2 linked regions of the Variovorax paradoxus genome follow. Each later gene encodes a partner of the first gene's protein in a complex. Links are inferred from orthologs where the notes say so. Each region holds a gene or a part of one and is shown on either strand. Other genes may lie near its edges.

Region 1 (4,237 bases):
GAGGCAGCGCGCCGCGTCGTGCACCAGCACCCAGTCGTGCGCGCCGGCGCCCTTCTGGCGCAGCGCCGCGAGGCCGTTGCGCACCGTGGCCGCCCGGGTCAGGCCGCCCACGCGCAGCAGGTATTCGTTCTCGGCGGGAAAGCGCGGCAATGCGGCATCCACGTCGCGGTCGTCCGGCGACACCACCAGCGCCAGCCCCGCGAAGCGGCCCGACAGCGCCCGGAAGGCCTCCAGCGTGTGGGCCACCATCGGCAGGCCGGCCAGTCGCTGGTACTGCTTGGGCTGGGTGGACTGCGCATGGCCCGCGCGGTGGCCGGAACCGGCGCAGGGGATCAGCACGAAAAGTCGGGAAGAAGACATGAGGTCCTGTACGGGCGGGCCAATGGCCGACAAGCGGATGAAGGGCCGCCATTCTAGAATTGCCCTTCGCACACCCCTCGCCAGCCGGCGCGGGGTGTTGTGCATTTCCTAAGCGTTCCATGGACCTCCCCCACCTCACGGCGGGCAAGCGTTTCACGCTGCCGCGTCCCCCGTTGTCGGCCGATGCACTGCTGCTGGCGCAGCTGGCCATGCGCGAGAAAGCTGCCGGGCGCGCCACGGCGATGTTCACCGCCGATGCCAACGACGCCCAGCGCCTGATCGACGAAATCGCCTTCTTCGCGCCCGAGCTGCGCTGCGCCCTGTTCCCCGACTGGGAGACGCTGCCCTACGACAGCTTCTCGCCCCACCAGGACCTGATCAGCGAGCGCCTGGCCACCCTCTGGCGCATCAGCCAGAAGGAGGCCGACGTGGTGCTGGTGCCCGCCACCACCGCGCTCTACCGGCTCGCGCCACCGGCCTTCCTGGCCGGCTACACCTTCCATTTCAAGGCCAAGCAGAAGCTCGAGGAATCGAAGCTCAAGGCCCAGCTCACGCTGGCCGGCTACAGCCATGTGACGCAGGTGGTGAGCCCCGGCGAATACGCGGTGCGCGGCGGGCTGATCGACCTGTTCCCCATGGGCTCGCCGGTGCCCTTCCGCGTCGACCTGTTCGACGACGAGATCGACTCCATCCGCACCTTCGACCCCGACACCCAGCGCAGCCTCTACCCCGTGCCAGAAGTGCGTCTGCTGCCGGGGCGCGAGTTCCCGATGGACGAAGACGCGCGCGGGCGCTTCCGCGGCCGCTGGCGCGAGCTGCTCGAGGGCGATCCGACCAAGAGCCGCATCTACAAGGACATGGGCAACGGCGTGGCAACGGCCGGCATCGAGTACTACCTGCCGCTGTTCTTCGACGAGACGGCCACGGTGTTCGACTACCTGGGACCCGACGCCACCGTGGTGTTGCACGGCGACCTGGAACCCGCGTTCCAGCATTTCTGGCAGGACACCAACGAACGCTACCGCCTCGTGCGCGGCGACCCGGAGCGCCCCGCGCTGCCGCCCGAGGCGCTGTTCCTGAACGCCGAGCAGTTCTACCAGCGCGCCAAGCCGCACGCACAACTTGCCATTCGCGGCGACGTCCCCACCGAGGCACCCTACGCCGAGTTCGACAGGCTGCCGCCTTTCGCCGTGGTGCGCGGCGCCGAAGACCCGCTGGTCGGCCTCAAGGCGCACATCGCGAAGACGCCGCACCGCGTGCTGCTGATCGCCGAAAGCGACGGCCGCCGCGAGAGCCTGCTCGACTTCCTGCGCGCCAGCGGCGTGAATCCGCCGGCCTTCGACTCGCTGGCCGAGTTCGAAGCCTCGGCCGACGAAAAGGTCGGCATCGCCACCGCCGCGCTGGCCTCGGGCTTCGCCTGGCGCGAGCAAGGCATCGACCTCGTCACCGAAACCGAGCTGTTCGCCACCGCGCCCACCACGCGCCGGCGCAACAAGAAGCAGGAGCAGGTCAGCGACGTCGAAGCACTCATCAAGGACCTGTCGGAGCTGAATGTCGGCGACCCGGTGGTGCACACGGCGCACGGCATCGGCCGCTACCGGGGCCTGATCCACATGGACCTGGGCCAGGGCACCGACGCCGAAGGCAAGCCGCTGCTGCAGGAAATGCTGCACCTGGAGTACGCCGACAAGGCCACGCTCTACGTGCCCGTTTCGCAGCTGCACCAGATCAGCCGCTACACCGGCGTCAGTGCCGACGAGGCTCCGCTGCACAAGCTGGGCTCCGGCCAGTGGGAAAAGGCCAAGCGCAAGGCTGCCGAACAGGTGCGCGACTCGGCCGCCGAGCTGCTCAACATCTACGCCCGCCGCGCCGCGCGCGAAGGCCATGCCTTCCGCTACTCGCCGGCCGACTACGAGGTATTCGCCAACGACTTCGGCTTCCAGGAAACCGCCGACCAGAAGGCCGCGATCCACGCCGTGGTGCAGGACATGATCTCGCCCCAGCCCATGGACCGCCTCGTGTGCGGCGACGTGGGCTTCGGCAAGACCGAGGTTGCGTTGCGCGCCGCCTTCATCGCCGTGACCGGCGGCAAGCAGGTGGCCTTCCTCGCGCCGACCACGCTGCTGGCCGAGCAGCACTACCAGACGCTGGTCGACCGCTTCGCCAAGTGGCCGGTGAAGGTGGCCGAAATGAGCCGCTTCCGCTCGGCCAAGGAAATCACCGCCGCCGCCAAGGGGCTGGCCGAGGGCCAGGTCGACATCGTGGTCGGCACCCACAAGCTGCTTTCGCAGTCGGTCAAGTTCAAGAACCTTGGCCTGCTCATCATCGACGAGGAGCATCGCTTCGGCGTGCGCCACAAGGAGGCGATGAAGGCCATGCGCGCCGAGGTCGACGTGCTCACGCTCACCGCCACGCCGATTCCGCGCACGCTGGGCATGGCGCTCGAAGGCCTGCGCGACCTGAGCGTGATCGCCACCGCGCCGCAGCGGCGCCTGGCCATCAAGACTTTCGTGCGCAACGAAGGCACCGGCGTGATCCGCGAAGCCGTGCTGCGCGAGCTGAAACGCGGCGGGCAGGTCTACTTCCTGCACAACGAGGTCGAGACCATCGAGAACCGCCGCCAGAAGCTGGAAGAGATCCTCCCCGAGGCCCGCATCGCCGTGGCCCACGGGCAGATGCCCGAGCGCGAGCTCGAGCGCGTGATGCGCGACTTCGTGGCGCAGCGCTACAACCTGCTGCTGTGCTCGACCATCATCGAGACCGGCATCGACGTGCCGACCGCCAACACCATCGTGATGAGCCGTGCCGACAAATTCGGCCTGGCGCAGCTGCACCAGCTGCGTGGCCGCGTCGGCCGTTCGCACCATCAGGCATATGCCTACCTCATGGTGCCCGACACCGAGGGCCTGACCAAGCAGGCGGCGCAGCGGCTCGACGCCATCCAGCAGATGGAAGAACTGGGCTCCGGCTTCTACCTAGCCATGCACGACCTGGAGATCCGCGGCACCGGCGAAGTGCTGGGCGAAAGCCAGAGCGGCAACATGACGGAGATCGGCTTCCAGCTCTACAACGAGATGCTCAGCGAGGCCGTGCGCGCGCTCAAGGCCGGGCAGGAGCCGGACCTGCTGTCGCCGCTGTCTGTTACCACCGAAATCAACCTGCACGCCCCCGCCCTGCTGCCCGACGACTACTGCGGCGACGTGCACCTTCGCCTGTCGTTCTACAAGAAGCTCGCCACCGCGAAGACGCCCGACCAGATCGACACGCTGCTCGAAGAAATCGTCGACCGCTTCGGCAAGCTGCCGCCGCAGGCGCAGACGCTCATCGACACGCACCGCCTGCGCGTGCTGGCGCGGCCGTACGGCGTGGTGAAGGTCGATGCCGCGCCCGGCATCATCAATATCACCTTCAAGAAAGACCCGCCGGTGGATGGCATGGCCATCATCCAGCTGATCCAGAAGAACAAGCACATCAAGCTGGCGGGCAACGAAAAGCTGCGCATCGAGCGCGAACTGAAAGAACCCAAGGAACGGGCCCAGATGGTGCGCGACGTGCTGCGCAGCCTGGGCCAACCCACCGTCAAGGAAAACGTCACCGCATGAGCGCCACCCAAGAAATCTCCCCCGGCCTGGTCATCCAGCGCGTGAAGCCACCGCTGAAACTGGCCGACTTCAAGCTGATCGCGTTCGACATGGACTCGACGCTGATCAACATCGAATGCATCGACGAAATTGCCGACGCTGTCGGCAAAAAGGCCGAGGTGGCCGCCATCACCGAAGCCACGATGCGCGGCGAGATCAAGGACTTCAAGGAAAGCCTGCGGCGCCGCGTGGCCCTGCTGAAGGGCGTGCCGGTCGAGGCGCTGCAGCAGGTGTAC
Region 2 (3,889 bases), 2.7 Mb from region 1 along the record:
GGCGCGGGCTCCGAGGCGGTCAAGCAGATGCTGCAGGGCCACGACGAGTTGACGCCGCTCTATACGGTGCTCAAGTTCGTCGCCACCTGGCTCACGGCCTGGTGCGGTGTGCCGGGCGGCATCTTCGCGCCGGCGCTGTCCATCGGCGCGGGCATCGGAGACGCGGTGTCGCAACTGGGCAGCAGCGAACTCGGCCCGGCGCTCATCGCCCTGGGCATGGCCGCCTTCCTGGCGGCGGTGACGCAGGCGCCGCTCACCGCCTTCATCATCGTGATGGAAATGGTCGACGGCCATTCGATGGTTCTGAGCCTGATGGCCGCGGCCATGCTGGCCAGCCTGGTCTCCCGCATGATCAGCCGCCCGCTGTACGACACCCTGGCCGAATACATGGTCGGGCGGGCCATCGGAGCCGCCGAACCGGTGCACCCGCCGCCGGAAGCCCCCGCGCCCAGGCCGCCGGAACCCGCCCGCTCGCCATGAATTCTCCGGCGGTCTATCATGTCCGGTTGCCCTCGGACGATCGCCCCCTTTGAATTCCAAAGCCACTGAACTAGCCGCGGCAGAAGCCGCTGAAGCAGCAGAACGCGCCCGCGACGCGGAACGCGAACGCGACGCCTACCTCGGCGCGGTGCTGGCGCAGCAGCGCATCAGCATCCGCGGCGCGCGCACCCACAACCTGAAGAACGTCGACCTCGACATTCCGCGCAACAAGCTGGTGGTCATCACCGGCCTGTCGGGCTCGGGCAAGTCGAGCCTGGCCTTCGACACGCTGTATGCCGAAGGGCAGCGGCGCTACGTCGAGAGCCTCTCGGCCTATGCGCGGCAATTCCTGCAGCTCATGGACAAGCCCGATGTCGACGTGATCGAGGGCCTGTCGCCCGCCATCAGCATCGAGCAGAAGGCCACCAGCCACAACCCGCGCTCCACCGTGGGCACGGTGACCGAGATCCACGACTACCTGCGCCTGCTGTACGCGCGCGCCGGCACGCCCTACTGCCCCGACCATCACCTGCCGCTGCAGGCGCAGACGGTGTCGCAGATGGTGGACGCCGTGCTCGCCATCCCCGACGAGCCGCGCCTGATGATCCTGGCGCCCGTGGCCCGCGAGAAGAAGGGCGAGTTCGTCGAGCTGTTCGCCGAGATGCAGGCCGCAGGCTACGTGCGCTTTCGCGTCGATGGGCAGACCTACGAATACAACGACCTGCCCAAGCTCAAGAAGACCGAGAAGCACGACATCGACATCGTCATCGACCGCCTGCGCGCGCGCCCCGACATGCAGCAGCGCCTGGCCGAGAGCTTCGAGGCGGCGCTGCGGATGGCCGAGGGCCGCGCCATCGCGCTCGAGCTGGGCGCCGAGGGCGCGCCCGACAAGGAACACCTGTTCAACGCCAAGTTCGCCTGCCCGATCTGCCACTACTCGCTGTCGGAGCTGGAGCCGCGCCTGTTCTCGTTCAACTCGCCGGTGGGCGCCTGCCCCAGCTGCGACGGCCTGGGCCACCGCGAGGTGTTCGACCCGGCGCGCGTGGTGGCCTTCCCGTCGCTGTCGCTGGCCAGCGGCGCCATCAAGGGCTGGGACCGCCGCAACGGCTACTACTTCAGCATGATCGAGAGCGTCGCCAAGCACTACAAGTTCGACGTCGACGCGCCCTTCGAGTCGCTGCCCGCATCGGTGCAGCAGGTGCTGCTGCACGGCTCGGCGGCCGAAGAGATCAAGTTCAACTACACCATGGAGTCGGGCAACTTCGCGGGCAAGAAGCTCACGAAGAAGCATCCCTTCGAAGGGATCATCCCGAACATGGCGCGGCGCTACCGCGAGACCGATTCGGTGATGGTGCGCGAAGACCTCGCGCGCTTTCGCAACCTGCAGCCCTGCCCCGACTGCGGCGGCTCGCGGCTGCGGCGCGAAGCGCGCAACGTGTTCCTGGTCGATGAATCGGCACGTCCCGCCGACGGCGGCGAGCCGCCGCGCATGGCGATCTTCGAGCTCAGCCACCTCACCTTGCGCGACTCCCTGGCCTGGTTCCAGACGCTCAAGCTGCGCGGCGCCAAGGCCGACATCGCCGACAAGGTGGTGCGCGAAATCGGCCTGCGCCTGAAATTCCTGAACGACGTGGGCCTGAACTACCTGAGCCTGGACCGCAGCGCCGAGACGCTCTCGGGCGGCGAGGCGCAGCGCATCCGCCTCGCGTCGCAGATCGGCTCGGGCCTCACCGGCGTGATGTACGTGCTCGACGAGCCCAGCATCGGCCTGCACCAGCGCGACAACGACCGCCTCATCGGCACGCTGAAGCATCTGCGCGACATCGGCAACAGCGTGATCGTGGTCGAGCACGACGAGGACATGATCCACGCCGCCGACCACGTGATCGACATGGGCCCCGGCGCCGGCGTGCACGGCGGCCGCGTGATGGCGCAGGGCACCTATGCCGAGGTGTCGGCCAACCCCGACTCGCTCACCGGCCAGTACCTGTCGGGCACGCGCAAGATCGAGGTGCCCAGGCACCGCACCGCATGGCTGCCGGTGGTGAGCAAGCCCGCCTTCAACGAAGGCAAGAAGCCCTCGCGCTTTCCGCAGAGCCCCGCCGCCGAGCGCCGCGCCGCGCGCGAGGCCGCCCACCTGGCCACGCAGACCGACCTGCAGGAGATCCGCGTGGTCGGCGCCACCGGCAACAACCTGAAGAACGTGAGCGTGGCCTTCCCGGTCGGCCTCCTGACCTGCGTGACGGGCGTCTCCGGCTCGGGCAAGTCGACGCTGGTGAACGACACGCTCTACACCGCCGTGGCGCGCACGCTGTACCGCGCGCATGAAGAACCGGCCGCGCACGAATCGGTGGAAGGCATCGAGTATTTCGACAAGGTCATCAACGTCGACCAGAGCCCCATCGGCCGCACGCCGCGCAGCAACCCGGCCACCTACACGGGCCTGTTCACGCCCATCCGCGAGCTGATGGCCGAGACCAACACCGCGCGCGAGCGCGGCTACGGCCCGGGCCGCTTCAGCTTCAACGTGGCCGGCGGGCGCTGCGAGGCCTGCCAGGGCGACGGCGTGGTGAAGGTCGAGATGCACTTCCTGCCCGACGTGTACGTGCCCTGCGAGGTCTGCCACGGCCAGCGCTACAACCGCGAGACGCTCGAGGTGCTCTACAAGGGCAAGAACATCGCGCAGATCCTGGAGATGACGGTCGAGACCGCGCACGAGTTCCTCAAGGCCGTGCCGACCATCGAGCGCAAGCTGCGCACCCTGCTGGACGTGGGCCTGAGCTACATCAAGCTCGGCCAGTCGGCCACCACGCTGTCGGGCGGCGAGGCGCAGCGCGTGAAGCTCGCGCTGGAACTCAGCAAGCGCGACACCGGCCGCACGCTGTACATCCTCGACGAGCCGACCACCGGCCTGCACTTCGCCGACATCGAGCTGCTGCTGAAGGTGCTGCACCAGCTGCGCGACGCGGGCAACACCATCGTCGTGATCGAGCACAACCTCGACGTCATCAAGACGGCCGACTGGCTGATCGACATGGGCCCCGAAGGCGGCGCCGGCGGCGGCACGGTGGTGGGCGAAGGCACGCCGGAAGACATCGCGGCGAACGAGGCGAGCCACACGGGGCGGTATCTGAAGCGGCTGCTGTAGCCGCCTCCGGGCCCGGAAAGACGCTCAGGTCGTCGTCTGCACGTGCAGGCGGCTGGTCTTGCAGCGGTGCAGCGCGCGGTAGTGCTCCAGCGGCCTGCCGTTGGCGCCGTAGGCGATCGACTCGATGCGCAGCAGCGGCTCCGGCGTGGGCAGGTTCAGCAACTGGCAGGTGTCGGCGTCGGGCAGCACCGCGTCGATCCAGCGTTCGGCGCGCACCAGGCGCAGGCCGTACTGGCGGCGCAGCACGTCGTACAGCGAGCG

The links.
Region 2: the proteins of mfd (region 1) and uvrA are in contact, whole or in part, in a crystal structure (PDB 4DFC), measured with the Escherichia coli proteins. The link is inferred for Variovorax paradoxus from one-to-one orthologs.

What each region holds. Positions count from the first base shown.
Region 1 is NZ_CP091716.1:3,637,571-3,641,807, reverse strand. Bases 148-4,162 are described here. They hold mfd (transcription-repair coupling factor), read left to right. Parts: upstream 148-479; coding sequence 480-3,962; downstream 3,963-4,162. Other genes in these bases: serB (phosphoserine phosphatase SerB), read left to right, coding at 3,959-4,162; ispD (2-C-methyl-D-erythritol 4-phosphate cytidylyltransferase), read right to left, coding at 148-360. In the rest of the region: more of ispD, read right to left, coding at 1-147; more of serB, read left to right, coding at 4,163-4,237. UniProt on the Escherichia coli protein: Couples transcription and DNA repair by recognizing RNA polymerase (RNAP) stalled at DNA lesions. Mediates ATP-dependent release of RNAP and its truncated transcript from the DNA, and recruitment of nucleotide excision repair machinery to the damaged site.
Region 2 is NZ_CP091716.1:939,035-942,923, reverse strand. What follows is about bases 162-3,828. They hold uvrA (excinuclease ABC subunit UvrA), read left to right. Parts: upstream 162-529; coding sequence 530-3,628; downstream 3,629-3,828. Other genes in these bases: L3V85_RS04645 (GntR family transcriptional regulator), read right to left, coding at 3,653-3,828; L3V85_RS04655 (chloride channel protein), read left to right, coding at 162-480. In the rest of the region: more of L3V85_RS04655, read left to right, coding at 1-161; more of L3V85_RS04645, read right to left, coding at 3,829-3,889. UniProt on the Escherichia coli protein: The UvrABC repair system catalyzes the recognition and processing of DNA lesions. UvrA is an ATPase and a DNA-binding protein. A damage recognition complex composed of 2 UvrA and 2 UvrB subunits scans DNA for abnormalities.